Regions from separate parts of the Marinomonas algae genome, predicted to be linked through region 1. Evidence: predicted binding sites of a transcription regulator. Region 1 holds the regulator's gene; each other region holds the start of a gene.

Region 1 (10,026 bases):
ATATCAATCGCCATCGTACGCACAAAGACTAAAAACAGGTACGTCACTTTCACGTAATTTTTCACTACCACCTAAATCTGGTAAATCGATAATTGCAGCGACTTCTTTGATTGTCGCACCTTGTCCAGTTAGCAATTTAATAGCGGCAAACAAAGTACCACCAGTTGCAATTAAATCATCGAACAAAAGTACATTATCACCAGCTTTTACCGCGCCTTCTTGTATTTCAAGCTCAGCTTCACCGTATTCTAAAGCGTAAGCTTGAGAAACAGTTTTACCTGGAAGTTTTCCTTTCTTGCGAATCAGGATAAGAGGCTTTTGCAGCTCATAAGCCAATACTGCAGCAATCAAAAAACCACGAGCATCAATACAAGCAATATGAGAAATATCAGACGACATGTAGCGGTGAACGTAGGCATCAACGACCATTCTCATTCCTTTAGGGTCACTAAAGATAGGAGTAATATCACGGAAGCTGATGCCTTCTTTTGGCCAGTCTTCTACTGTTTGGATTAGTGACTTAACGTAAAAATCATCGTAGAGCATATTCAGTAACGCCTTAATTTATTTATCAAATGTTGGCGATTTTACCACAATCACTCGCAATCCCAACGAGTTTTTGCATTTCAGGGAAATTGACTATCTCAATCTCTTTACCATCAACATGAATTAGCTCATTTTTTTGAAAGCGAGTAATCACTCGACTCACAGTTTCAACGGCTAAACCTAGGTAGTTTCCTATCTCTCCACGAGACATAGAAAGTCGAAACGCACTAGCAGAGTAACCACGTTTTTTAAACCGATTGGATAGATTTAGTAAGAAGGATGCGACTTTTTCATCGGCATTTTTCTTTCCTAGTAAGACCATCATCTGTTGGTCATCCGATATTTTTCGACTCATTACCTTAAATAACTGATGTCTCAAAGAAGGGATTTGGGCAGATAGTTCTTCTAAATGAGTAAAAGGAATCTCACAAACAGTTGTGGTTTCAAGCGCTTTGGCAGAAACTGGGTAGGTATCTGAATCCACGCCACTTAAGCCAACCAACTCACTAGGGCAATAAAAGCCTGTGATCTGCTCTTCACCAACGGACGTTATGTTAAAGGTTTTCAATGTACCTGAACGTACAGCATAAACAGAATCAAATTTTTCACCTTGGCGAAATAAAAAGTCACCTTTTTTTAATGGCTTTTTGCGCTCAATAATTTGATCTAGTTTATTAATATCCTCATCAGCTAAAGCGATCGGAAGGCAAAGTGCACTTAGGCTACAATTCTGACATTGAGACGTAAGTGTACTGTTAAATCGTGTCTGTGCGTGTGTTACTGACATGTGAATCTCCCTGACCTGATGTTATATAACTTTTGAGTATTTTATATTGTTGTTTAGGTACTTATCGAAAACCATACAAATACAGCGAATAAGTAATCTACCACGTTCTGTCACTCGGATAATGGTCTGCATTCCATTGTCCTGTATTTCAATCATACCGTCTTCAATCATTGAGGTAAGATTATCTACCTCTTTTGAGAAATATTCAAAAAATCTAATATTATTCTTTTGCTCAATTGCCGTAGTATTTAATTCAAATTGAGAAATAAGGGTCATAATAACTTGATGGCGAATACGGTCATCAGAATCACTGATATAGCCTCGACTAATCGCCAATTGGCCTTTTTCAATACTACTTCGATATAGGCTTAAATCAGTATGGTTTTGGATGTAAACACCACTTAGATCACTGATGGCAGACACACCAAATGCTACTAAATCAGTTCCAGCGTGAGTTGTATAGCCTTGGAAGTTTCTTTGCAATAAGCCTTGCTTTTGTGCTTTTGCAAGACTGTCGTTAGGTTTTGCAAAGTGATCCATTCCTATGTACTCATAACCCGCATCGATAAGGTATTCAATGCTCATTCTCAGCAGTTGCACTTTGATGCTCGGAATAGGAAGGCTATCTTCTGGTATCCTTTTTTGTGATCTAAATCTTTCAGGTAGATGGGCATAATTAAACAAAGAAATGCGATCGGGCGATAATGCAATGACTTTATCTAGGGTATCTCTGAAGCCCTCAAGAGATTGATAGGGAAGGCCGTAGATCAAATCAAAGTTTATAGATTTAATGTTCATTGCACGGGCGTCTTCAACCAGTTGAGAAACGGTTTCAAGAGATTGAACTCGATGAATCGCCTCTTGTACTTTGTTGTCAAAGTCTTGAACGCCAATGCTAATTCGATTTATGCCCATTTCAGTTAGCAGCTTTAACTTAGAGGAGGTCACTTCTCTTGGGTCGATTTCGATGCTGTAATCTTGTGAGCCATCACTCACTAGGTTGAAATACTGGTTTATTGTTTTGAATAAATCTCGAATCAGATCCTCTGTCAAAAAGGTAGGTGTACCTCCTCCAAAGTGCAATTGTGTAACTTTTTTAGAATGGTCGAGCATCAGACTGCGAAGCCTCATTTCCTCACCAAGAAGTTCGACATATTCTGCGCCTTTTTCATACTGCTTCGTCACAATCTTATTGCATGCGCAGTAATAACAAAGATGCGCACAGAATGGGATATGAAAATAAAGGCTCAACGCTTTATCTGAAGGCATCATCATCTTGTCTATCAAGGCAATCTTACTGATACCAGAATCGAACTGCGGCGCCGTTGGGTAGGATGTGTATCTAGGTCCTGCCAAATCGTATTTATTAATAAGAGAAGAATCCCAAATCATGTTGTATTCCTATTAAAATTTCTAATAGCAGTTTACTCCTATGGTCTGGGGCTTTTTCTGACACAGGTCAAGATATGACATCTCTGTAAAAATTAAATCATTTCCTAAATAAGATTGGATAAGGCCTCAAGCGCTCTTATAATCACGATAACTTAATTTTTAGTACATAAATTCATGAAAAATATACCTTTATATCTCGCTCACGGTGCTGGTGCGGGCCACAGCAATAGCTTCTTAAATGATCTAGGTAACGCGATTTCAGCCAAAATGAATCAGCCCATTATCCCCGTCACTTTTTCTTATATGCGAGAAGTGGAAATCACTGGAAAGAAAAGGCCACCACCGCCTTTTAAGCGTCTTATTCCAGAATTCTCCGACTGTATAAAAAATGAAGTTGCTTGTGTTGTTGCTGGGAAATCAATGGGAGGACGTGTTGCTGCACAGTTGTCGAAAGAACCTATGGTAAAGGCGGTTGTTTGCTTTGGTTTTCCTTTTTATCCCGCTGGTAAGCCTGAAAAACACAGACTTTCTTTCCTTGAGAATATGGAAGTTCCTTGTTTGATTATCCAAGGAACACGAGATCAACTTGGTTCTTATGATTGGGTTAAGCAGCAATCACTGCCTGAAAATGTCAACATTGTTTGGATTGAAGGTGCTGACCATGATTTTAAAGTGCTAAAGAAATACAATAAAACAGCCACCGAAACCATTTCGAATATGGCTGATATTACACAAACTTGGCTTAACGATATTCTGTAAGCCGCTTTACATTTAACCTATTTGAAGAAGAGCGATAAAAGAGGATTTATATGGAACACCAAGCAGTGTTTGATGCAACAGGCTTACTTTGTCCAGAGCCAGTAATGATGTTGCATGTCGAAATGCGAAAAATAGGGGCGAAAGATGTACTTAAAGTGATCGCTACTGATCCATCAACAACACGCGATATCCCAAAGTTTTGCCAGTTTCTAGGTCATACGCTGGTCAATCACGAGCAAGAAGGTGACACCTTTTTCTACTGGATAGAAAAGAAGTCGAGCTAAAAAATGCCTTCATATTTTTATATGAAGGCATTTAAAGAGCAAAAACCACGTTTAAATGTTAAGGAAGGTACGAACAAGTCCACTGGCTTCAGCGTGTGAATAAACCTTTATAATTCGAGGCAAGTTTCGCAGTCCAATATGAACATATTGGCAAGAAGCTTAACAAAGAATAAAAAGTGTTTAGCTCACGCCCTTCGGGTCTTTCAGAACAACGGCTTCTCTTCGTTAAGAGTGATTGAAAGGTATTAACATTCCTACTCACTCTTGCCTTGATAGACCGTTTCTCTGATAAGACTGAAGTTCAGAAGACTTATTCGCACCTTCCTTAAGCAACTTTAAGTCTTTTTGCTTGAAACTTTTGACCTAGAATCGCGCTGTGGTATGTGTGCTCGAAGCTAGAAAAAGCAACATCAACGTCTAATCTCAACTGACGCACAATGTCATTAGATGAAATCAAACCACGAATTGTCTTTGTGTTTTCATCAATAACTAACAAGTGCTGAAGAGGGTTTTCTCTTTGGCTGTATAAAAGAGACTCTATGTCTGAATTTTTTAGGGATGAATAAGACAATGCAAGTAGCTCTTCTTTTGGCCTCATTAAGTCAGCAACCATAAGCTCAGATCGTTTATAGCCTTCAGCAACCATTTTAATAAGAGCGTCTTCAGACAAGTCTTCTAAACTAATAATACCAACAAAATGGTTGTCTTCATCAACAACGATTTTCATGCGGACATGTTCTTTCTTCATCAATTTAACAAGTACATCTGCACGAGTATTTGCTTCAATCACCCTTGGGCCGGCTTTATCAAAGTCCGTAAATACAGATAGTGCAGATGAGTAAATAGTAATATTCTCGATTACTGCAGGCCAAGTAAGATCGTTAACGCTTTTTGTAGAAACATAAGTAAGTGTTTTCATAGTAAAACCCCATTAAAAAAATAAATGAATGTGAAATATGGGTGAGTTATATCAATGAAAACGGGGGAGCCCTTGGACTAATATTACTATTAATGCTTTCTTTGTTGGGAAAGTAATAGTAAGAGGAGAGTGTATTAGTAAGTTCGAAAAAACGTTTTCTAATACTAAAAGATGAAGCTATAAAATTATTGTCAGAGTCTAACTCTTGATCTGGCGCAATGACTTCATTAAAACGCTGCTCTACACTAGGTTCTAACCATCGAAACTGGCTTACTTCCTGAGCATTCGCACGCTGAGATATCGTCAATAAAGACGATAAAATCACGGCAATGATCATTAGAAGTTGAGCAGTCATAGTTATGGCAAACCTTTATATGTTAAGTAGAAAACTACTTCATTTAATATATGCCTGCCGCTTTTTAAATCCTAGTTATTTTTTATAAATGACCTTTCTTTCCACTTTTAATGTTAAAACTCAACGCCTTCTTATTGCTATAAAAAGAAAAAAGAGCCCAAAAAGGCTCTTTTAATGCATATATCTATATCTTGTTAAGCAGCTGGAAGCATGATCGTTGCTTCACCTGTAACAACAACTTTACCTTCGCATTCACAAACTGTTTTAAGAGTAGCACGGCGTCGACGCTCATTGATGTCTGTTACCGTAACGGTGGTGACAACTTCTTGGCCGACAAAAACAGGTGAGCGAAATTTCAGTGTTTGCTCAAGATAAATACAGCCTGGCCCAGGTAGCTTTGTGCCAATAGCGGCAGAAATAAAACCAGCCGTTAACATGCCATGAGCAATAGGCTGCCCAAATGATGTTGTTGCCGCATACTCAGCATCCAAGTGAACAGGGTTAGTGTCGCCCGTTACATCTGCAAAAGCTTGTACGTCAGCCTGAGTGACGATTTTGCGGTACTCAACACTTTGGTCAATGGAAAGTTGTTCTAATGTGTATCCAGAAGTCATTACCTATCCTTATATTGCAATTTAACGCTATGGTACACTTTCGCCACATTATTCTTAAGAGGTATCTATGGTTAAGTTGGTGATTTTTGATTGGGACGGTACCTTATATGATTCTATCGACACAATTTGTCAGAGTATGCTGCACGCAGCGCAATTAGCTGGCGCACCAGACCGCAATAAAGAAGACGTTAAAAACATCATTGGTTTATCTCTTGATAAGGCGGTTCAGGTTATTTGGCCAGAATTACCCGTTGTTGAGCGCAATACAATTATCGAGCATTACAAGCAAACTTATGTGGCAAAAGATCAAACTCCGCCCAATGCGTATGAAGGTGTTATTGACACCTTGAACAAACTCCAAAACACCAATATTAAGTTAGCCGTTGCGACGGGAAAAAGCCGTCGAGGCTTAGAGAGAGTAATGGGGCTCACAGGAACCAAGGATTATTTCATCGCTACTCGATGCGCAGATGAGACGCAATCAAAACCTCACCCTCTAATGCTAGAAGAATTATTGGCAGAACTTAAGTTAACACCGGATCAAGCAATCATGGTTGGAGATACGGAATACGACCTTAACATGGCGACAAATGCTGGGATGAAAAGCGTAGGAGTCACTTATGGCGCTCATGAATCGGCCCGTTTACAAGCTTGTCAGCCACATGCGCTAATCAGCAACTTTAATGAACTATTAGATATTTTAGGACTATAGAAAATGGCTTGGACGGAAGACGAAGATCAAAAAAAAATTCACGAGCAAGATATAGATAGCGCTCAAAAAAAAGAAGCTGAAAAACCTAAAGAAACGGTAGAGGCCACTGAAAGCCAGACCGATCCAAATAAAGAAATTTGGTCTCTACTTGAAAAAACCTTAAGCGAAAACATTGTTGAAAAGCGTAGAGCGAGACGTTGGAAAATATTTTTTCGATTATTCGCTTTGGCCATTACGATCACGGTGATATCCACGTGGATTATGCGGTCTAACCTACCGGAAGTGGGATTTGAAGGAGATGTTGTTGCTGTTATTCCGATGCGCGGTGTGATCGGAGCGGATTCGGATATAGAATCGTATGAATTTGTAGGCTTGATTGATAGTGCTTATCGTAACCCACGATTAACAGCCGTGGTTATTGAGATGAACAGTCCTGGTGGCAGTCCGGTACATTCCGGCATTATTTATGATGCTATTCAAGAGAAAAAGGAAAACTATCCGGACACGCCTATCATTGTCGTTGTTGAAGATATGGCAGCGTCAGGAGGTTATTACATTGCGGCGGCCGCCACTGAAATCTATGCAAATAAAGCCAGCCTTGTGGGTTCTATTGGGGTAATTTCTTCTGGTTTTGATGCGAGTGGCTTGCTTGAAAAAATAGGCGTTGAACGTCGTACTTTTACCGCAGGCAGAAACAAAGCCTTCCTTGATCCTTTTGTACCAATGACAGAGGAAGCAAAGGATAAATGGCAAGCCGTGTTAGATGAAACTCATCAACAGTTCATTGATGCGGTCAAAGAAGGTCGCGGTGATAGATTAACCATCACAGACGATGTGTTTAGTGGAATGGTGTTTACCGGCCAGCAAGCGGTCAAAATCGGTCTTATTGATGGTTTAGCAAGTGTGCAGAATTTATTGAAGCAGCGCTTTCCAAATGCCAAACCTGTTGTATATGCGCCTAAGCAAGAATCTTGGAAAGAGCTTGCGAAAGAATTGGGCGTTGAAATGGCAACCAAAATAATCAACACAAGCAGCATTCAATAAATTCTAGCTGCAATAAAAAAAGCTCCTTCGGGAGCTTTTTTATTGTCTGTTGCTAACCACAGCCTAGTACCAGGTTTGTCAGTTTAATTTGTTAGAGAAAAAGACAAGCAGAGGGACACAAACGTCAGTAAGTTTTCATCAAAAGATATATTTGATAAAATAATTATCTCATTTATTTTTAATTAAATTTAGGCAATTCCATGGCCCGAAAAGCGAACATTTCGAATGAAGAAATCCACCAAGCATGCTGGGAGCTTCTTGAAAGAAACAGTTTCCCAAATATTCCAAGGATCGCAGACTTCTTCTTAACCAAAGACGGTCGACGCTGTTCCAATACAACTCTCATGAAGGCGATTGCTGAATGGGAAGTCATATACAAAGAACAGCAAGAGCATGAGTTTAAAGATTTAGATGAAGTGCTACTGCCAGCCTTTAAGAACTTCTCAAGAAATTTAACCAAGAGCTTTAGAATACTTCTCGATGAAAAAGTCGCAGACCTTGAAATACATCAAACACAAAAGCAAAACGCCATAGAAGGTGGTTATTTATCGCTGTCTAGTGCCTTGGTTGAGCTTCAGCAAGCATATGAAGAAATTGAAGAACGGCACGCTAGTGCAGAACGAAAAGCCCTTGAACTTGAACAGCAAGCTTTATTGCTCGAACAAAAAAACCAAACTCTAGTGGCTCAAAATCAAGTACTAACAAAGCAACTTGAACAAGAAAGAGAGGAGAGCGCTGAGCTTCGACTTAACTTATCACAAAGAGAAGTAGACCTAGCCAAACTGGACAACAAACTGACCCAAGCACTGGAAGAAAAGCAACAAGCATTCAATGAGATCACCTGCTTAAAAGAACAATCCAATAAGCAGGAAGAGCGAAATTGGGCGCAAATCACGAACACATTAAAAAGCTTATCCTCGTCTGTTCAGATTCTTCAAAGCCAAGCAGAGGAACACAAAGATAGAGGCACAGAGAAATAGTCGCTATAATGCGCCCTTTATATTTAGCGCATTCTTATTAAGAGAGAACATGAGCAAAAATCAATCAGCTATTCGTGATTTATCAACAATCAAAGACTTTATCCGGTGGACATTCAGCCGTTTTCAGAATGCCGACTTATTTTACGGGCACGGTACAGACAACGCCTGGGATGAAGCGGTTCAGCTTGTCATGGGAACCCTAAAACTACCGTTAGACTTTGATCGTGATATGCTAGATTGCGCACTCACTATTGATGAAAAAAAACGCATCTTAAAATGTGTGCATACTCGCATAACAAAACGAGAGCCATTGCCTTATATATTAGGCGAAGCCTGGTTTATGGGACTGCCATTTAAAGTCACCAAAGACACATTAATTCCTCGCTCTCCTATTATGGCGTTATTAGAAAGTGAGTTCTCTCCATGGCTGAAAAACTACCCATTAAATATTCTAGACATGTGCACTGGATCTGGCTGTTTAGGTATCGCAGCAGCATTAACTTTTGATGATGCTCAAGTGGATATTACAGACATAAGTAAACAAGCCTTGATTATTGCCAATGACAATATAGTGCGTCATCAGGTGGAAGACAGAGTGAGCGCGATTCATTCTGACATGTTTACAGGTTTGCCAGATAAGCAATACGATTTAATTATTTGTAATCCTCCGTATGTTGATGCAGATGATTACGCCAGTGCGCCAGAAGAGTTTCATAACGAACCTGAATTGGCGTTAACATCTGGACATGACGGACTGGATTTTGCTCATAAATTTTTATCTCAAGTGGCGAATTATCTGCAAGATGACGGTATATTAGTGTACGAAGTGGGAAATACAGAAAACGCATTACAAGAAGCCTACCCGAATACACCGTTTATGTGGGTAGAATTAGAGCAGGGTGGAAATGGCGTTTTCATTCTAACAAAAGAAGAATTAAGCAAACTATTACAAGAGCAAAAATAACTTATGTCAGGCAATACATTCGGAACTCTTTTTAAAGTTACCACCTTTGGTGAAAGTCACGGTCTAGCATTGGGAGCCATTATTGACGGTTGCCCTCCAGGCATTGAAATTTCAGAAGCGGATCTACAAAAAGACTTAGACCTTCGTAAGCCAGGTACGTCCAAACACACAACTCAACGTCGTGAGCCTGACGAGGTTAAAATTCTTTCTGGTGTTTTTGAAGGCAAAACCACAGGGACACCAATCGGTCTGTTAATTGAAAACACAGATCAGCGCTCAAAAGATTATGGCAACATTGCAGATACTTTCCGCCCAGCTCATGCCGATTACACTTACGACCAGAAGTATGGCTTTCGTGATTATCGTGGCGGCGGCCGTTCTTCAGCAAGAGAAACCGCAATGCGAGTTGCAGCGGGCGCTATTGCTAAGAAATATTTAAAACAACAATTTGGTATTGAAATTCAAGGGTTTCTGTCTCAGCTTGGTCCCATCAAACTGGAAGTGAAAGACCTCAGCCAAGTTTATAACAATAGCTTCTTTAGCCCAGATCCAGATGCGGTACCGGCCTTAGAAGAATACATGACCAATTTGCGTCGCCAACAAGATTCCGTTGGTGCAAAAATCACTGTAATCGCAAAAAACATCATGCCTGGATTGGGCGAACCGGTTT
Region 2 (10,026 bases), on a different contig from region 1:
TGACATTGGTACATTTGGACTGGAGGCGCCAGAAGCCTTTCATGGAGACGAAAACTACGATCTAGAATTTGAAGGCGTTGGTATCAAATTAGATTATCTGTTCGGCAACTATGCGGGATGGTTTGTTGGCGTTGAAGCCAACTCGAACGAGGTCACTTACACTCGAAAATCCACCAATGAAACCGCCACAAGACAACAATTTTCATTAGGTCCAAGGTTCGGTTATCGCATCATGTACACGCAAAATATCACCATCACGCCATGGTTGGGCATCAACTTAAATCTTGAACATGACGATGTGATATTGGATGGCGAACGCGCAGACAGTGAAGCTGTTACCTTCTTTCCAGCGGTTCACCTTGGTTGGAAGTTTTAAATGATGATTAGCAGAAACCTCAAAGGCATGTTGCGCCTTGAAGCCGCGGCGATATTCACCTTCTCCAGTATCGCCTACTTTCAATACAACCCAGATTGGCTACTTTTCGCCCTCTTATTCTTACTGCCTGACTTGGCGATATTGGGTTATCTAGCAAGCAATAAAACAGGCGCAATCTTGTACAACATCACCCATTCATTAATCGGCCCAGCTTTGTGCCTTGGCATCAGTTGGTTAGCGCTCAAGAATGAACTGGGCATTTCTATTGGCCTTATTTGGTTCGCACACGTTGGCTTTGATCGCACCTTAGGCTACGGACTCAAATACGCTAGTGGCTTTAAACACACGCACTTGGGAGTCATTGGCAGATAAGCTTTTCTGAATGTCGCATGATCGGCCGAACACTCTATTTGGTTGATCAAAGAAACAAAACACGTTCGCTCCACGCGCTAGCGCGAGAAGTCGCTGAACTGTGTTATTGTTTCTTTCAATGCTTAAGATTTTTAAACTCTTTTAGTAGAGATAACTCATATCAGGTTAATGAAAGGAAGCGATAACATGTTCACCAAAGACGCTATAAATTGGTCTAAACCTACACCAATAGATGGTGAAACCTTTCCACAAGACGCGTTAGGTCGTGAAAAGTACGCGCAGTTCTTAACGCAGTTTTTAAAAGACCAAGGTTATGACCCTTCAACAGAAAAGAAACAAAACTACGTACTCAACCTAAACTCCGAATGGGGTTCAGGTAAAACCTATTTCCTAAAGCGTTGGTCAGCAGACTTGAAAAAGTTTTTCCCTACTATGTACATTGATGCATGGCAACAAGACTACTCCGACGATCCATTGATGACAGTGATATCGTCTGTGATAAATCAGCTTAGAGAACAAGCTGGTATAGATGTAGATAAATCTAATTTTGCAATTCCTAACAAGGTTGTTGGTTTATTAAAAGCCGCCGCGCCAGCCCTTATAAAAACATTTTCTAAGAAGTACTTCGGTGACGAAGACTTTATCGATTTAAGTGATGTCGCAGCAGATGCGGTGACGCATTTACTCGATGAACATGAAGAGAAGTCGCAAGCAATTGATGATTTAAAAGATAGCGTCGCTGAATGGGTTTCTTTCGTTGTAAAGAACCCACAAGGCCCAAAACAATACCCAGCCTTTATTTTCATCGATGAGTTAGACCGCTGTCGTCCAAGTTATGCAGTAGAAATGCTGGAAACCATCAAACATATTTTTGATATTGAAGGCATTGTCTTTGTTGTGGCAACCGACACGGAGCAACTGCAACACGCCGTCAAAGCCATTTATGGTGAAGGATTCAATGCTCAACTTTATCTTGGCCGTTTTTTTAACAGCCGTTTCAGTTTAAAAGCACCAGACTTAAAAGACTTCTTGGAAGTACATGTCGACTACCATAAGTTATCAGGATTAAGTCTAAGGGGGGGTTGGTGTAAATATATTCCCATTTAATGAAGATGGAAAAGTGACTTTACAAAATATCACCACCATTTTAGGTGCATTCAAGATGCCACCTAGAACCGCAATTCAAGTTGCAGACCGCGTTATAGCAACGATATCAAATATGCCTTATGGCTCTCACCTCGACATAATTCTTTTGACAACATTACTTTGTATAAATGAGCAAGATAATGAATTATTTAAAAATATCGCTTCAGGAAATTTTCAATATCAAGATACAAACGGTAACGACATAAAATTGGAAAAATTCTTATGCGAAAGGTTTGAAAATAAACAATGTATATTAAATTTTGAAGTATGTTTAGAGGAATACAGAGAGTTTTTTTCAAAACAACACAGTCAATCCAAAAGGATCTTTGACAAAATTTTTAGAAGTAATCCTCATCCTTCTCTTCAAATAAATTGTACCGATTACTTTCAGCATACCTACTTAAATATTTTAGGAAGCGACTCTAGTAGCATACTTTTTGTTACAACAGGACCTATCAGAACCCCCCAGTACGAAGAAACCTCTCAACTTAATAAAGCTATAAATAACCTCGAAAAGAATCGTTTACCAATCAACTCAACTTCAGAGTATGGAAAGCTCTGGTTTGAGGCTGAATATTACAGAGGTCAATTTGACAAAATCAAGCTAGAAAAATACCAAGACTACGTCGAACTTGCTTCTGCTTTAGATTGGATCGATGGTGACACAGGCTCAGATGATGCTTAGGTAAATATCTTTAAAGATAAACTCTTAGCTAGACAGGAACATAGCAGAGTTCAGCGACTTCTCGCGCTTGCGCGTGGAGCGAACGTGCTATGTTCCTGTCTAGCGCCTCAAACCAAACCACCCCAAGCAACGTAATCACACCCCATATCGCTCTATTTTCTTGATCAACCCTTGTCGTGAAATGCCGAGTTGTTTGGCGGCTTGGGTGCGGTTTCCTTGGTGTTTTTCTAATGCGTTGTGGATAAGGCGGATTTCGAGGTCTTTGACTTGTTCGTCCAATGTGGTGTCGCTGTTGGCGGTATGGTCACGCGTTTGTCTCTGGTTTGTGGCGGTGACATTTGGGTAAAGCAGTTGAATGTCTTCCATGGCGATGCGCCCTGTTGGGCAGATGGAAGCAACACTTTCTAAGGCGTTTCTGAGTTCCCGCACGTTGCCTTGCCATGTTTGCTCACGAAACCATTGCATGGCGTCTGGCGTGAGTTGCAGGTTTTTCGATTGCTGCGTTTCTAAGTGTTTGAGAAACGCCTGTAATAACACAGGAACATCTTCCAATCGCTCTGATAAGGCTTGGGTTTCGATGTTCACGCCTTTGATGCGGTAATACAAATCTTCTCGAAAACTGCCTTCTTGCACCTTGCTCAGTAAGTCGGCGTTGGTCGCGGAGACCACTCGAATGTCGATGTGTTTTTGCTCTCGTCCGCCAACAGGGAAAAACGTGCCTTCTTGCAACACTCTCAGCAGTTTGACTTGCATCGCCAGTGGCATTTCGCCGATTTCATCGAGGAACAATGTGCCGCCGTCGGCCAAGCTTAGTAAGCCTACTTTGTCTTTCTCCGCGCCAGTGAACGCGCCTTTCACGTAGCCAAACAATTCGCTTTCTAATAACTCCGCTGGAATCGCGCCGCAATGGACGGAAACAAACGCCTTACTCGCTCGGTGGCTCAAGTCATGCAAGGTGCGGGAAATCACTTCTTTGCCTGTGCCAGATGGCCCAGTCACTAAAACACGCACGTCCGTTGGCGCAATGCGTTCGATTAAAGCGCGAATTTTTTGCGAGCTGGCGGAATACCCAATATAAGACGCCGCGCCTTGAGTTTGTTGCGTGGATTGTTTGAGCTGGTTTAATTCCCGCTCTAACGTGGTTTTGGTAATCGCTCGGCGCACCACGACCGCCAACATGTCTGGATCAATGGGTTTGGCGATAAAGTCCCAAGCACCCAATTCAACGGCTTTTAGCGCCAGTTCACGATCCGCGTGGCCAGTAATAATAATCACAGGTCGACCTTCAAATTCCGGCATGGCGTCTAATGTCACTTGAGGATCAAAATGCGGCGGCATAGACAAATCCAGCAAGACCAAATCCGCGTCAAATTTGCCGATCACATCACGGGCTTCTTCTAAGCTGCCAACCGCTTTCACATGATAATCTTGCTTCGCCAACCAACGTCCTGCCAACTCTCGGAATGCAGGTTCGTCATCCACTAATAAAATTTTATTCTGCATTCTGTTGTTCCTGTTCTTGTGGTTTTTTATGCGCTTGTGTCTTAGGTAGAACAATTTCAAATGTCACTGGCCACTCAGTATCGGCGCGATGAAAAATGCGGCCGCCATGAGCATCAATAATGCGCCGCACAATCGCCAACCCTAACCCGCTCCCACCAGCGCGTTTGGTCACAAAAGGTTGGAACAAAGCGTCGCCTTGCAGGGTTTTATCAATCTCTGGGCCATTATTGTGTATTTGGATAATCAAGGATTCGGCTTCCGCTTTCGCCTCGATAGACAACTTACCGTCTGGCTGATTGCGCAAAAACGCCGTGGCGTTATCGATCAAGTTAATAAACACCTGCTGGAGTCGTTGAGGATCGGCGTCCAACTCCAAAGTCTCGTCCACGTTGATGTCATAACCAATATTCCCCAATGGCGCTTGTGCCAATACGCTAGCAATGAGTGCTCGCAATGGCGTAGGAGACAATTGCAGCGTCAAACCGCCGGAATACACCAACATATCGCTCACCAGACGATCGGCTCGGTTTAATTGCGTTTGAATGTGTTGACGAGTGTCGGGCGGTGAATCGTGCGACGCCATGGCGATGATGTTCAAAGGGTTGCGCAGTTCGTGAGCCATGGCGGCGGATAAACCACCAAGTTCTACAAGATGTTGCTCATCCAGACGCTTTCGTTCCGCCGCGGCCAAAGCAAGAGATCGATCCAATAAGCCACAACTGTTGGCATAAAGAGACGCAAAGACTTCCGCGGTTAAGCGCATTCCTGGGCTGGCGTCTTCCCAGCCGATTAAGCTAAAACGCCAGCCATTTTGGTCTTGTGAAAGCGTGATAGCCAAATCACTCTTTGTCGTCATTTCACTACTAAATGGCATGTTAATTTGAACCGTTCGACGAATTTGTGCAGACAACAAGCCTTCGCCTAGCGCGATAAGAGCGGGCCAATCTTGGGCTTCTTTTAAACGGCTCGACCAGTTTTCCAGCACTTGCTCATTCAACATAGCGCCGGGATAAATCAAACGAGAAATCAGACGATTCAATGGCTGGTAAATCACCGCCGTCGTCACTAAAAGAAGCAAAGAATAGAGCCACAATTGCCAGCTTGGAACGTCCGCTAAAGCTTGCAAACCCAGTCGTCCAGACACCACGCTGATCACCGCGATCAAACAAAGAATCACCAGCATCATGGCAAGCCAAAGTAAGGCTCTGTTCGCAAAGGCATTCACCGATAAGATTTGATAACGCACCACGCCATAAACCAGCAAAAGCAAATAGCTTGGCAACAGCAACATAGGATAAGGAAACCAACTGATGCCAAAGGACGGAAACACAAAACTGGTTGCCAGTAAAAGCCCCCACGCGCCAACGCCAAACATCGCCAAGATAGAGCGTTTTTTATTGCCCGAATGGCGATACCAACCGAAGAGTAAAACCCCATGCGCCAAAATTCCCACTAAAACCGTATATACGAGGTTTCCTGTGCCTGCGTCTGTAAAAACGAAAAAAGAACGCGTGTCGAATGTGCTAACAACGTCGCCCGCGCCAATCCACCAGCTGTGCAAAACAACGGCCGAACTGATGGCGTAAAACCAAGGTAACGCATTATGAAGTCGGTCGAGCATGGCTTCTTTCGCGGCGCCAGAATTTACAAACACAATGGCAAAATGCAGGAAGAAAGTCGGCATAAGAGGATTCGCGAGAATGATGTGAATGCCAAGGTTTTCAAACCCTTGAAACAAGGCAACGTGACCAAAACACCAAATCGCCATCATGATGGCAAAGCCAGCCAAGGCGCGTAAATCGCCCTGCTTTTTCGCTCGCCATAAAAGCCAAATCGCGACCAAAATACCGCAGACGCTGGACACCAACATAGCGATTTCAAACATCAATGAAAGAGTCAAACTGTAAACCTCGTTTACACTAAAAATAAGACAAAATCGTAAACCTCTTTTACGGCTCACGCAAAGTTAAATTTTATTCCTTTAAAATCAATAAGATAAAAACACCCAGAAATTGGCCTCTCGTTTGCTATAAGCATTATTAATAGATTGATCTAGATCAATTTTTACTGACTTAATCACACATTCTTAATGGGGCAGACATTATGAACATGAGTTTTTTTCTAACAGAGGCCATCGCGCTTTTTAGCATTATAGGCTTGGCGGTTTTTCCTTTGGCGTTTCAACAGATACGCACCATCGCCATCAAGAACGACGAATAACCATCGCTTGTCTTTTTTAACATTCAACTTTTACTAGGAATGGTTATGGATCTCGACGTTGCTATTTTGTCTCGTATTCAATTCGCCTTTACGGTGAGTTTCCACATTATTTTTCCCAGCATCACGATTGGTCTTGCGACCTTAATTGCGATCTGGGAAGGCTTGTGGCTGAAAACACACAACCCGTATTACCTTCAATTGGCCAAGTTTTGGATCAAGCCTTTTGCCATCACCTTCGGCATGGGCGTGGTGTCTGGCATTGTGTTGTCTTATGAATTCGGCACTAACTTTTCTAAATTCTCTGAAATGACCGGAGCGATTTTAGGGCCGCTCATGGCGTACGAAGTGCTGACGGCTTTCTTCATGGAAGCGGGCTTTCTCGGCGTCATGCTTTTTGGTTGGCAGCGGGTCGGTCGCAAGCTGCATTTCTTCTCAACCCTTGTGGTGATGACAGGCACTTGGATTTCAGCCTTTTGGATCATTGTGGCGAATTCTTGGATGCAAACGCCTGCGGGTTACAAAATCGTCGATGGCAAATTTGAAGTAGAAAGCTGGATGGCGATCATTTTCAATCCGTCCATGCCTTATCGATTCACACACATGTTAATGGCAGCTTTTATCACAGCCACTTTTGTTGTTGCAGGCATTTGCGCTTATTACTTATTGAAAAAGCAGAACATTCCTTTTGCGAAAAAAGGTTTGTCTATGTGCATGTGGTTCGCCTTGATATTGACGCCAATGCAAGCCTGGATTGGTGACATGCACGGCTTGAACGTGCAAGAGCATCAGCCAACAAAACTCGCCGCGATGGAAGGTATTTGGCCAGAAAAAGAAGCCAATGTGCCTTTGTTGTTATTCGCCATGCCGAACATGGAAACCGAATCCAACGATTACCAAGTGGGCATTCCCAACCTTGGTAGCTTGATTCTGACGCATTCTTGGGATGGCGAAGTACAAGGGTTAAAAGCCGTTCCACCTGAAGACAGACCGAATGTGCCTTTGGTGTTTTGGTCATTCCGCGTCATGGTTGGCATTGGTTTTGGGATGATGGGTATCGCCCTACTCGCCTTGTTATTGCGCCGCAAAGGTCGCTTGTTCGAAAACAGACCTTTCCTCGCGTTAGTCAGCTTATTTACACCTGCTGGCGTGATTGCGGTGTTGGCTGGCTGGTACGTGGTGGAAATCGGCCGACAGCCTTGGATCGTTTACAACTTGGTACGCACCTCAGAAATCGTCTCGCCATTACCGGCCGAGCGAGTCTTATTCACTCTTATCGTCTTCGTGGTGATTTATACCTTGCTGCTTGGGGTTTATCTGTACTTCATGCGTAAGTTAATCAAGAAAGGCCCACCAAGTATGGCCGCCTTAGAACAGCAATTAATCGGTATGAAAGCGCCCGGTTACGCTTTGGCGTGGGTGAAGCTGTTACAAGAAAACGATGCTGATAATAAAGACACTCAAAATACACAAGCACGAAACAAAGAAGGAGAACAATAATGGATTTGGCATTTTTCTACTTCCTCGTTTTAGGCTTCGCCATCTTTATGTATGTCTTGCTCGATGGCTTTGATCTAGGCATTGGAATCTTGTATCCATGGTTCAATCAAGGTGGCGAGCGAGACCATTTAATGCGCTCTATCTCACATGTTTGGGATGGCAATGAAACTTGGTTGGTGTTTGGAGGCGTAATTCTGTTTGCGGCCTTTCCGGCGGCCTATGGCGATATTCTCTCCATCTTTTATCTGCCAATCATGCTGATGCTGTTTGCCTTGATCTTCCGTGGTGTCGCCTTTGAGTATCGTTTCAAATCCAACACCTCTCGACCTTATTGGGATTTGGCGTTCAGTTCAGGTTCTGCTATTGCGGCCTTTTGCCAAGGCTTGTTACTGGGTTCTTTGGTTCAAGGCGTTCCCTCAGACACGAGCAGTTTGTCTAGCTTGCATTGGCTAACGCCTTTTTCCATCTTGACCGGATTTTCTGTGATGGCAGGTTATGCCTTGCTGGCCGCGTGTTACTTGTTTATGAAAAGCCGCGGCAGGATTCAGCAACATGCAGCGCATTTGGGCAAACGACTTCTCATCATCACTGTCTTAGCCATGCTCGCCGTCAGTCTGTGGACAGTGATTAACGAAGTGGAAATCCGCGAGCGTTGGTTCAGCGATTACAACTTCCTGTTATTGTCACCTTTGCCACTCCTAAGTTTGGCCGCTGCATTCTTTGTATGGAAGGACCTCAGCGCACACAAAGCGCATCAAGATAACAGCAGAGAAAGCCGTCCTTTTTGGTGTGCTTCCGCACTCTTCTTGTTAGGTTTTGCAGGCTTGGTTGTAGGCTTGTTTCCTTACCTGATTCCAAGACAATTAACCTTTATGGACGCCGCTTCGCCAGATTCCAGCTTGCTCTTCTTGCTACCGGGCGTGTGTATTTTCGTCCCGCTGATTTGCGCTTATACCATTTGGGGTTATCGCGTATTCGCAGGCAAGGTCGAAGATTATCAGGAGGGTTACTAATGGCGAAACGACTGAAAGACAAACTCGCTGAACTGAAATCTTGGCAATGGTTTTTATTGCTCTATGGTGCAGGTTTTATCGCTGTGATTTGCACCTCTTATGGCATCAAACTTTTAATGACAGGTTTGCCCTCCTAAGACTCAGCAGACAGATTTAAAAATGCCTTTTAATCTGTCTGCTTAATTTTTCCTTGATGTGTACATGGGATTCTCATACGAAACCACTTAAAGTAGGCGATTCCTTTTTATTCAACGTTAAGGTTCCCCATGACACCAAAAGATATGTTACTCGGTCTTGCGATTATTTTTGCTTGGGGCTTTAACTTTGTGGTGATTCGTTGGGGGCTCGACGACTTAACCCCAATGATGCTGGGTGGCTTACGCTTTCTTGTGATTGCGGTGATCGGCTCCTTCTTTTTCGCTCGCCCTAAAACGCCGCTAAAGTGGATGCTCGCCTACGGTTTGTCCTTAAACTTCGGACAATTTGCTTTCCTATTTACCGCTATGGAATTTGGCATGCCTGCTGGACTCGCTTCTTTGGTTCTGCAATCTCAGGCTATTTTCACTCTGTTGTTTGCCGCTCTATTTTTCAAAGAATACGTGCGCCCTTATCAATTATTGTCCATTGGTGTGGCGGCTTCAGGTTTAGCAGTTATTGGCTTGCATGGCGAAGACACAAGCATGACTGCGATAGGTTTTGGTATCACTTTAGCGGCGGCATCAAGCTGGGCATTCGGTAATATCGTCACAAAAACCATCAGTCGAAAAGGTTATGAGTCGAACGTAAACCTCATTGTTTGGTCTTGCTGGTTTCCACCTATTCCCTTCTTTATTGGCTCTTACTTTATCGATGGCAGCGATGTTATGTGGAGCAACATCACTCAGATTGATTGGCAAACCATGGCCACTCTCGCCTACTTATCTGTCGTTGCGACCATTATGGGTTACGGCTTATGGAGCTATTTGATGTCCCGTTATTCCGCAGGAACCGTTGCGCCACTGACGCTTGGTGTTCCGGTTGTCGGACTCACGTCCACCGCGTGGATATTAGATGAGAAAATCGGCTCGTATCAGTGGATTGGCATCGCCTTGGTGTTGGCTGGATTAATTATGAATACATTAGGCGGGCGCTGGTTAGCTCGTCGAGCCAACCAGCAAGCTTAGACTTAGACTTATTCTTTATCTTGCGATGATGCTTTGTGTGAATCATCGATT
Region 3 (10,026 bases), on a different contig from region 1:
AATCCATTCCGGCGTGATATTCTTGATCGAGCCATTGCTTGAATTCGTCCTTATACTGGGCGAGATCAGGTTCGACAATGCGAGCTTCTGCAAAGCCAAATTCTATTGCCCATGATTTAATATCATCAGCAAGAGTTTGTAGTTCTTCTGGACTGGATAAAAACGAAGGAAGCAAGTGAATACCGAAATAACTGACACTAGGCCGGAAACGAGCCTAGTGTGAAAGAGCAAAAATTAGTAAAGCAAAGAGTCGCCTTTAACAACGTCCATCAACAATTTGATAAACATACGATCCGCTTCTGTGTGATCTTCTTGGATTTTTAAAGTCGTCTGATTAGAGACTTCTTCAGCGATGCGTTGGTAAGCATTTGGCTCGTTGATGTTTTCCTTAGCGATACGGACTAATTCACCAGCAAGTTCTGGATCCATCAACATTTTACGAAAACAGCGTAAAAATTCATCAATAACTCGTTGTTTGTTGAGCTCATTAGCCATGGTAAAACTCCTAATAAAATAATCTCGCTATGACACCACGAAGTGCCTGTTAGAGCAAGTTTTTCTGCGTGTTTTACTTGCTTTGTGTTGACAAAAAATAGACGCGAAGCCAGAATAGAGCCCATATAATTCGACGACACCCAGTCGATGTTTTTCTTTTTGGGCCACTAGCCTATCTCAGTCAGATTCGTTCTGATAAGCACAAGTATAATTTGGCGCAATACTGTCATTTTCTACTTCTCCTCGCGAAAAGACGCGGGCAGTGTAAAAACTGCGATTTCTTGCGTTTGAGTACTTCTATTTTAGTCGTTACCTCAGTTAGTTTTGCAAACTTCGTTCTATCAACTTTAATCTGCTTGTCTTATGCGGTTACAATAGCCGCACTTAAAAAAATTAAAAGACAGATGAATACTATAGAGGGTAACAAGGTGGAGTTATTATCCGGTGGTGAAATGATCGCCCGCTTCCTCAAAGATGAGGGAGTAGAATACATTTATGGCTACCCAGGTGGTGCCGCACTTCATATTTACGATGCATTACATCGTCAATCTGATGTAAAGCATGTTCTGGTTAGACATGAGCAAGCAGCAACGCACATGGCAGATGGTTATGCGCGAGCTACGGGTAAAGCAGGTACCGTTCTAGTTACCTCTGGCCCAGGTGCAACCAATACGGTAACAGGCATCGCGACGGCTTATATGGATTCTATCCCTATGGTTGTAATCTGCGGTCAGGTAATGAGTTATCTGATCGGTGAAGACGCGTTCCAAGAAACCGATATGGTGGGTGTTTCCCGTCCTATCGTGAAACACAGCTTTACCGTCAAGCATGCATCAGAAATTCCAATGATCTTGAAAAAGGCATATCACATTGCAAGCACTGGCCGACCAGGTCCTGTGGTTGTCGATGTACCAAAAGATATGACCATGCCAAGTGAAAAGTTTGAATACAAATACCCAGAGTCTGTTTCACTGCGCTCTTATACACCTCCAACCAAAGGCCACAGCGGTCAAATTAAGAAAGCGGTTGATTTGTTGTTAGCGGCAAAGCGTCCAATTATCTACGCTGGCGGCGGTGTTATCATGGGCGGCGCTTCTGATTTGCTGGTTAAACTAGCGAAATCATTGAACGTACCGGTAACGAATACCTTGATGGGCTTAGGCGGTTTCCCTGGAACGGATAAGCAATTCGTTGGCATGTTAGGCATGCACGGCAGTTACGAAGCAAACATGACCATGCATCATAGTGATGTTATTTTGGCGGTTGGCGCACGTTTCGATGACCGCGTAACAAACGACCCAGATAAATTCTGCCCAGGCGCGAAGATCGTTCATATCGATATCGACCCAGCGGCGATTTCAAAAACGATTCGTGCAGACGTGCCGATTGTTGGCCCTGTGACGCAAGTTTTGGAAGAAATGTTGTCTTTGATCGAAGGTCAAACGTCTAACACTGAAGCCTTAGTTAACTGGTGGAAGCAAATTAATGAATGGCGTGCTGTCCACGGCGGTCGCTACGACACAACGAGCGAAAAGATCAAACCTCAAGCTGCGATCGAAGCTTGTTGGAGAGCAACCAAAGGGGATGCCTTTGTTGCCTCTGATGTTGGTCAGCACCAAATGTTTGCTGCTCAATACTACAAATTCGATAAGCCAAATCGCTGGGTAAACTCTGGTGGTTTAGGGACAATGGGCTTTGGTTTACCTGCTGCTATGGGCGTTAAAATGAGTTTCCCTGAGGAAACCGTTGTTTGTGTAACAGGTGAAGGCAGTATTCAAATGAATATCCAAGAGCTTTCAACCTGTTTGCAGTATGGTTTGCCAGTCAAAATCCTATGTTTGAATAACGGTTACTTGGGCATGGTTCGCCAGTGGCAAGACATGAACTACGAAGGTCGTTACTCGAATTCGTACTTGGATTCATTGCCAGACTTCAAAGTATTGATGGACGCATACCGTCACAAATACGTTGAGATCAGAAGCAAAGACGAACTTGATGCCAAGATGGAAGAAGCGTTTGCCATGACAGACCAACTTGTTTTCATCAACTGTTATGTAGATCCAGAAGAGCATGTATATCCAATGCAAGTACCTCGTGGTGCAATGCGCGATATGTTCTTGAGCAAGACGGAGCGAACCTAATATGCGACACATTATTTCTGTATTAATGGAAAACGAGCCTGGTGCTTTGTCGCGCGTTGTTGGTTTGTTTTCTCAGCGTAACTTTAACATTGAGTCATTGAACGTAGCGGCAACAGACGATGCAACCTTGTCTCGTTTAACACTGACAACCTACGGTTCTGACCAAGTCGTCGAGCAAATTACGAAACAGCTAAATAAGCTGATTGATGTTATTAAGCTGGTGGACTTAACTGAAGGTCAGCACATCGAACGTGAAATGATGTTAGTAAAAGTACGTGCTACTGGCGCTCAACGAGCAGAAGTGAAACGTACGGTAGACATCTTCCGTGGCAACATTGTAGATATGACACCGTCAATCTACACGGTTCAGATCGTTGGCGAATCAGACAAACTAGACGGATTCCTACAAGCTTTAGGTGGCGCACATCTGCTTGAAGTGGTTCGTACCGGTGTTTCTGGTATCGCGCGTGGTGAAAAGACACTGTCTTTGTAATCACTTTGTCATAGCAATGGATGATATTAAAAGCCGCTCACATGAGCGGTTTTTTTGTGCCCATTTTTGGCAGGAGGCAGAAAAGCCTTCTAGAATAAATGAACCATTAAAACAGTTGGGGCACATTATGAAGAATAATCCGGTGGCTTGGTTTGAAATCTATGTTGATGATTTGTCGAGAGCAAAAGCGTTTTATGAGTCGGTTTTAAATGTTGAGCTAGAAGTCTTAGGTGATCCAAACGATCCGAGTATAAAAATGCTTGCTTTTCCTTCTAATATGGAAGGTTATGGTGCTACAGGAGCGTTGGTCAAAATGGATGGCGTGCCTGTCGGCCAAAACAGCACTTTGGTTTATTTTGCATGTGAAGACTGCTCTATAGAAGAAGCCAGAGTGGAAGGCGCTGGCGGTAAAGTAAATCAAACCAAGATGTCTATTGGTGAATATGGTTTCATCGCTATGGCTTTTGATACGGAAGGAAATATGTTTGGTTTGCATTCCTCCAAATAGGTTTTGAAAACAAGTTATTCAAGAGGGTTTATGTCAAAGGTAACGTTAAAAGGCTTTATTCTGGTTCCTGAGTCGGAGCTTGAAGTGGTAAAAGCAGAGCTGGTTAATCATAAGCGTTTGACTCTCGAAGAGTCTGGATGCATTCATTTTAGCGTTACAGAAAGCCCGATAAACCCTCTTCGTTTTGATGTGTATGAAGAGTTCAAAGACAAAGCGGCTTTTGATCATCATCAAAGCAGAGTGAAAGCCTCTCACTGGGGAAAATTGACGGTAAATGTTGAGCGTCATTATGAAATCACGGGCTAAATAAGCCGTAAATCTTTCAAGGCTTGAAGGTCAAGAAGTCTTCGCACACAATGTCTTTAAATCGTATAAAAAATAAGCTGACAGGCTTTTTATTAAGCGGTAAAGTGGCGCTGTTTTTATGGTTGTTCTAACCATTTTTGCTTCCTGTTTTGTGAGATCGAATCAATATGACTTTCAGCGTTTGGTTGGCGGTTGCGCCTTTATTAATGTTGCTTTCTTTAGGGCCAGGTCCGAATAACTTTTTGGCGATGCACAACGGTATGCAAGTCGGAACTGCAAAGGCGGTGACAGCGGTTGTTGGACGAAATTTAGCCTTTAGCATTTTGATGCTGGTATCCGCTTTGGGGCTAGGAGCAGTTATTGTGGCTTCTGCCTTTTGGTTCAGTGTTATTAAATGGTGTGGTGTTGCTTATTTATTTTATGTAGGTATCAAAACATGGCGCAGTGTCGCCGTTGTGCTTGAAGAACATGAGAGTGAAGAAGGCACAAAGGCGAAGCGAGGAAATTTTGCTCGTATGCGTCAGGAGTTCTTAGTGGCGATTGGTAATCCAAAAGCCATCCTATTGTTTACTGCGATTTTTCCTCAAATGCTCGATCTAAATCAGCCAGTGGCTGTACAATTTTTCTGGATGGGGCTGACTTTTTGTGTGACGGAATTTATCGCTGCGTATGTGTATGCCATGAGTGGTAAACAAATCCGTCGATTGATTCGCAGCCCAAAAGGCATGAAAAACCTGAATCGTGGTATGGGCAGCATCTTTGTCATGGCAAGCGGGCTATTAGCAACGGCAACAAGAGCGTAAGCTGGTTTTCTTTTTCAGTATAATCTTCATAAATAGGGTGGCTTAATGTCATCCTATTTTCTTTCAAGTATCTGTTGGAACTTTTTCAGGTACTCATTTTCCAAGTGGTTCTTATCTTCTCTCGGTATTTTTATTATGACTAAAAACTTTGCTCCTTCATGTGATCGAAACCAACAACCAATTTTAGATCAGCTTGTTGTGCATTTTCAGGGTTGCCAGCAAGTGCTTGAAGTGGGTTCTGGTACAGGTCAGCACGCGGTATTTTTTGCCAAGCATTTACCTCATTTAATCTGGAATACCAGTGATATGTTGGAGAACCATGACAGCATTAATGCATGGATGAAAGAAGCGAATTTAAGCAATGTGATAGCGCCTTTTGAATTTCATTTTGGTAAGAACGATTGGCCGGACCTTCCTTTAGATGGCGTTTTTACGGCGAATACCACGCACATCATGCAGCGTGATCAAGCAAAGTTGATGATGAAAACAGTGGGTGAGAATTTACCTTCCGGTGGCGTGTTTTGTCAGTATGGACCGATGAATGTAAACGGCGAATATACCAGTGAAGGAAATCGTGAATTTGACCAAAGTTTGAAAGCAGGCGGTTACGGTGGAATTTGTGACATTGCAGAATTAACGGAATGGGCAGAGAAAATGGCGCTTGTTGAAACCATTCCTATGCCAGCAAATAACATGTTATTGGTTTGGAAGGTGGCTTGAATTCAGGCTTGAAGAACACCATCCTATGATGCTGCCTGCGGTGTTTTAACAGGCGTTTTATATCACTCATTAATATTTTACATCTGAGGTTTAAGATGACGAATTCTCCCATTCAAATAGTTTGTCAAAGCTGCTATGCAAAAAATCGTCTGCCAAAAGAGAAATTGAGTGATAAGCCGCTGTGCGGGAAGTGCGGTAACCCTGTACTTGCCACTCATCCTATTGTGGGAAGTGATGCCAATTTCAGACGTTATATTACAGAGAATGCTTTGCCTGTGGTGGTGGATTTTTGGGCTTCATGGTGTGGACCGTGTCAGCAGTTCGCGCCTGTTTTTGAACAAGTCGCAGGAGAAATGTCTACGCAAGCCTGTTTTGTGAAGTTAGACACTGAGAAGAGTCAAATGATCGCTGGAGGTTATAATATCCGCTCTATTCCTACGCTTATGATCTTTCATCATGGAAAAGAAGTAGCACGTCTGTCTGGCGCCCTGCCAAAAGCGCAATTCAAGCAATGGCTTGCTCAGAATTTACCGACTATTTAACCGTATTTTATAGCGTTTAATGTTTCGTCCGGATATTAAACGTCAAAGTGTAACTCAACGAATTTCTCGTATAGGGCTTCTTCGGTTTCTCGTCTGTTTGGGTCTGGTTTCACACAATCAATAGGGCAGACGGCCACACAAGTGGGTTGGTCATAATGACCAACGCATTCTGTGCATTTGTCTGGATCAATAAGGTAAATCTTAGCCCCCATAGTAATGGCCTCGTTGGGACATTCTGGTTCGCACATGTCGCAATTGATACAACGATCATTGATTAATAATGCCATTGTTTGTCTCTATGCTGTTTTGCTTGCATGAGGTTGGCGAGTGGTTTGTCCTTCCGAGAGATTTCTCAGTAAGATTCCCATGGATGCATCGATACCTTGAGGGCAAGGAATGTTAACGATGTGACCACTGCCTTTGGCAACCTCGATGGCTCGTCCTTGTTTGTCGTTGAGCTCTGCTAGCTGAAAACTAACATTACCTTTCGGTGTCATAAGCTCTAATGAGTCACCGACACTAAAACGGTTTTTCACTTCTATAGTGAGAGCATTGCTGTTAGTTGAAATCACTTCACCAACGAATTGTTGGTGCTCGCTGATGGAGTTGCCTGTGTCGTAGTTTTGCATTTCCACATGACGATGACGTTGTAAAAATCCATCGGTGTAACCTCGGTGAGCTAGGTTTTCCAGAGTGTTCATCAGTTGGTTGTTGAAGCCTTTTCCTGCAACGGCATCGTTTATTGCTTGACGATAGACTTGCGCGGTTCTAGCGCAGTAGTAAAAAGACTTAGTGCGACCTTCAATTTTTAACGAATGAACGCCCATTTTTACCAAGCGTTCAACGTGTTGAATGGCGCGTAAATCTTTTGAATTCATGATGTAGGTGCCGTGTTCGTCTTCAAAAGCGGGCATGTATTCATCGGGGCGACCACGCTCTTGTAATAAGTAGAGCTGATCCGTTGGTTCTTGAATTTGTACGACAGAGGTTTGAGGTTGTATAGATGCATCGCTGCTGGCGATAATTTGTCCAACCTCGTCTTGTTTGGCGTCGTGAGCATTGTATTGCCAGCGACAAGCATTGGTGCAAGCGCCTTGGTTAGGATCGCGTTTGTTCATATAACCAGATAGCAAACAACGGCCAGAATACGCCATACATAAAGCCCCATGTACAAAGACTTCGAGTTCCATATCTGGCACTTTTAGACGAATTTCTTCAATCTCATCTAAAGACAATTCACGAGATAAAATGACGCGGGAAATACCTTGTTGCTGCCAAAATTTTACGGTTGCCCAATTCACTGCATTGGCTTGCACCGACAGATGAATTTGTTGATCTGGAAAGGCTTCTCGAACCATCATGATCAAGCCTGGATCTGACATAATTAGCGCGTCTGGATTGAGTTTGATGACAGGCTCTAAATCTTGAATATAGGTTTTCAATTTGGCGTTATGGGGGGCAATGTTACTCACAACATAAAGCTTTTTGCCTAAATCATGTGCTTCGTTAATGCCTATTTTCAGCTTTTCTAAATCAAATTCGTTATTGCGCACACGAAGAGAATAGCGTGGTTGCCCCGCATAAACCGCATCGGCGCCGTATGCAAAAGCATAACGCATGTTTTTTAATGAACCGGCTGGAGACAATAATTCTGGCGTAAACATAACACTCACTGATCGATGAAAAAACGCGCAGTTTACCTGCCCATTTATTCAACTCAAGATGTGTTGCTAGGATTGTTTGTTTAACTCATTGTGATTTGATTTAGGTCAAATTCTTATTGTATCGATAGCGAATGAATGCATTTTTGGAAGGTGTTTCAGATAAAAAAAGCCCCGCAAGTGCGGGGCCATAAAACTAGAGAGTAGCTAAGGAAGCCACGCGCTGTTGCTACACAGCATTCTGATCTAATGAAGTCGATTTCAATACTTCATCAAGATGCAGCCAGGTTTCGACAACGGTGTCAGGGTTAAGAGACATGCTCTCAATACCCTGAGCCACAAGCCAATCTGCAAAGTCGGCGTGGTCAGATGGGCCTTGCCCACAGATTCCCACGTATTTGCCTTGTTCGCGGCAGGCTTGTATCGCCATCGTTAGCAGTTTTTTCACTGCTGGATTTCGTTCGTCGAATTTGTCTGCGATTAAGCCTGAATCGCGGTCAAGTCCGAGGGTTAATTGGGTTAAGTCATTTGAGCCGATTGAGAAGCCATCGAAGTATTGAAGGAACTCATCCGCCAATAATGCATTCGAAGGCAGCTCGCACATCATGATGACTTTCAAGCCATTCTCGCCACGAGCCAAGCCTTGTTCTGCAAGCAGCTCAGTTACCTGTTGTGCTTCTTCTAATGTACGTACAAATGGAATCATGATTTGTACGTTGGTTAAGCCCATTTCGTTTCGGACTCGGCGAATGGCTTCACACTCTAGGGCGAAGCAATCACGGAAGGAGTCGTCGATGTAACGAGCCGCACCTCGGAAACCAAGCATTGGGTTTTCTTCGTCTGGCTCGAATAAAGGGCCGCCAACAAGGTTGTGGTATTCGTTTGACTTAAAGTCGGATAAGCGCACGATCACAGGCTTTTGCGAGAAAGAGCAAGCCAGTGTGGCAACGCCTTCAACAAGCTTATCGACGTAGAACTCGACTGGACCTGTGTAGCCAGCGATTCTGTGATCAATTTCTTCTTTGAGTGCTGGCGCCATGTCTGCGTAGTTGAGCAATGCTTTCGGGTGAATGCCGATCATGCGGTTGATGATGAACTCCAAGCGAGCCAAGCCAATGCCTGCGTTCGGTAGCATGGCGAAATCGAAGGCGCGATTCGGGTTGCCCACGTTCATCATGATCTTAACTGGTAGTTCAGGCATGTTGCCCACTTCCGATGTAATGACATCGAATGGCAATTCGCCTTGGTAAACAAAGCCCATATCACCTTGCGCACAAGATACGGTGACTTTTTGTCCGTCTTTTAAAACCTCAGTGGCATCGCCACAGCCAACCACGGCTGGAATACCAAGTTCACGGGCAATGATGGCAGCGTGACAGGTTCGTCCACCACGATTGGTGACAATCGCAGAAGCACGTTTCATGATGGGTTCCCAATCTGGATCGGTAATGTCAGTGACCAATATATCGCCCGGTTGGATGCGATCCATTTCTGCAATCGAAGACAGAACCTTCACTTCACCTGTGCCGATTTTGTGACCAATAGCGCGGCCAGTCATCAGCACTTGAGAAGTCTTTTTCAGGTTGTAGCGCTCCATGCTTTGGGCGTTACTTTGACTGCGTACGGTTTCTGGTCGTGCTTGAACGATGTAAATTTTTCCATCGATGCCATCTTTCGCCCACTCAATGTCCATTGGTCGTTTGTAATGGTCTTCGATGATGCAAGCTTGTCGAGCAAGGTCTTGGATTTCGGCGTTGGTCAACGCGAAGCGGTTTTGATCATCTAGCGCCACTGGAACGATTTTGACAAATTCGTCATCGCTGCCAGCTTCGGCGTATTCCATTTTCTGAGCTTTACTGCCAAGGCTTTTGCGCACAACCGACGGGCGATTCGCTGCAAGCGTTGGCTTGTGAACATAGTATTCGTCTGGGTTTACCGTGCCTTGCACGACCATTTCGCCCAAGCCGTAAGCAGCCGTAATAAAAACCACTTCATCAAAACCTGATTCTGTGTCTAGAGTAAATAAAACGCCGGATGCACCAATGTCACTGCGCACCATTTTTTGAATACCAGCAGATAATGAGACACCTTGGTGCTCAAAGCCTTGGTGAACGCGGTATGAAATCGCACGATCATTAAACAAAGACGCAAACACACGCTTGATGGATGCTTTAATGTCAGCCAAACCAACGACGTTTAAGTAGGTTTCTTGTTGGCCTGCAAAGGAAGCGTCTGGTAAATCTTCCGCCGTTGCAGATGAGCGTACCGCGAAGGATGTGTCGCTGGCGTTGTCATCACACAATAGGGCGAAGGCGGCTTCAATTTCTTGGTCGAATTCTTTAGAAAAATGGGCTTCT

The links. Region 1 encodes FNR, which switches genes on or off when oxygen is low (the NO sensors DNR and NnrR bind a similar motif). Its sites were predicted from a motif close to TTGATNTANATCAA; they were not measured.
Region 2: ACMUMQ_RS15625 (cytochrome ubiquinol oxidase subunit I) is a predicted target of FNR. The motif match lies at 6,130-6,143, and genes of this name have one in related genera.
Region 3: trhP (prephenate-dependent tRNA uridine(34) hydroxylase TrhP) is a predicted target of FNR. The motif match lies at 7,768-7,781, and genes of this name have one in related genera.

The regions. Positions count from the first base shown of each region.
Region 1 covers NZ_JBLIXK010000015.1:42,817-52,842, reverse strand. Annotated here, with positions in the region: gene ACMUMQ_RS15475 (adenine phosphoribosyltransferase) at 4-546, opposite strand; gene ACMUMQ_RS15470 (fumarate/nitrate reduction transcriptional regulator Fnr) at 572-1,333, opposite strand; gene hemN (oxygen-independent coproporphyrinogen III oxidase) at 1,355-2,725, opposite strand; gene ACMUMQ_RS15460 (alpha/beta family hydrolase) at 2,900-3,484, shown strand; gene tusA (sulfurtransferase TusA) at 3,535-3,768, shown strand; gene ACMUMQ_RS15450 (CBS domain-containing protein) at 4,094-4,687, opposite strand; gene ACMUMQ_RS15445 (hypothetical protein) at 4,734-5,042, opposite strand; gene ACMUMQ_RS15440 (MaoC family dehydratase) at 5,237-5,656, opposite strand; gene ACMUMQ_RS15435 (HAD-IIIA family hydrolase) at 5,724-6,368, shown strand; gene sppA (signal peptide peptidase SppA) at 6,372-7,412, shown strand; gene ACMUMQ_RS15425 (GumC domain-containing protein) at 7,613-8,392, shown strand; gene prmB (50S ribosomal protein L3 N(5)-glutamine methyltransferase) at 8,442-9,356, shown strand; gene aroC (chorismate synthase) at 9,360-10,026, shown strand, end outside.
Region 2 covers NZ_JBLIXK010000017.1:5,793-15,818, reverse strand. Annotated here, with positions in the region: gene ACMUMQ_RS15655 (hypothetical protein) at 1-376, shown strand, start outside; gene ACMUMQ_RS15650 (DUF4260 family protein) at 377-748, shown strand; gene ACMUMQ_RS15645 (KAP family P-loop NTPase fold protein) at 935-1,855, shown strand; gene ACMUMQ_RS15640 (hypothetical protein) at 1,869-2,579, shown strand; gene ACMUMQ_RS15635 (sigma-54-dependent transcriptional regulator) at 2,715-4,082, opposite strand; gene ACMUMQ_RS15630 (sensor histidine kinase) at 4,072-5,982, opposite strand; gene ACMUMQ_RS15625 (cytochrome ubiquinol oxidase subunit I) at 6,348-7,799, shown strand; gene cydB (cytochrome d ubiquinol oxidase subunit II) at 7,799-8,812, shown strand; gene ACMUMQ_RS15615 (hypothetical protein) at 8,812-8,949, shown strand; gene ACMUMQ_RS15610 (EamA family transporter) at 9,079-9,975, shown strand; gene ACMUMQ_RS15605 (ion transporter) at 9,984-10,026, opposite strand, start outside.
Region 3 covers NZ_JBLIXK010000001.1:371,809-381,834, reverse strand. Annotated here, with positions in the region: gene queG (tRNA epoxyqueuosine(34) reductase QueG) at 1-175, opposite strand, end outside; gene ACMUMQ_RS01765 (hypothetical protein) at 235-495, opposite strand; gene ACMUMQ_RS01760 (acetolactate synthase 3 large subunit) at 924-2,636, shown strand; gene ilvN (acetolactate synthase small subunit) at 2,638-3,129, shown strand; gene ACMUMQ_RS01750 (VOC family protein) at 3,257-3,637, shown strand; gene ACMUMQ_RS01745 (putative quinol monooxygenase) at 3,668-3,943, shown strand; gene ACMUMQ_RS01740 (LysE family translocator) at 4,111-4,746, shown strand; gene ACMUMQ_RS01735 (DUF938 domain-containing protein) at 4,882-5,466, shown strand; gene trxC (thioredoxin TrxC) at 5,562-6,008, shown strand; gene ACMUMQ_RS01725 (YfhL family 4Fe-4S dicluster ferredoxin) at 6,044-6,295, opposite strand; gene trhP (prephenate-dependent tRNA uridine(34) hydroxylase TrhP) at 6,305-7,672, opposite strand; gene ppsA (phosphoenolpyruvate synthase) at 7,899-10,026, opposite strand, start outside.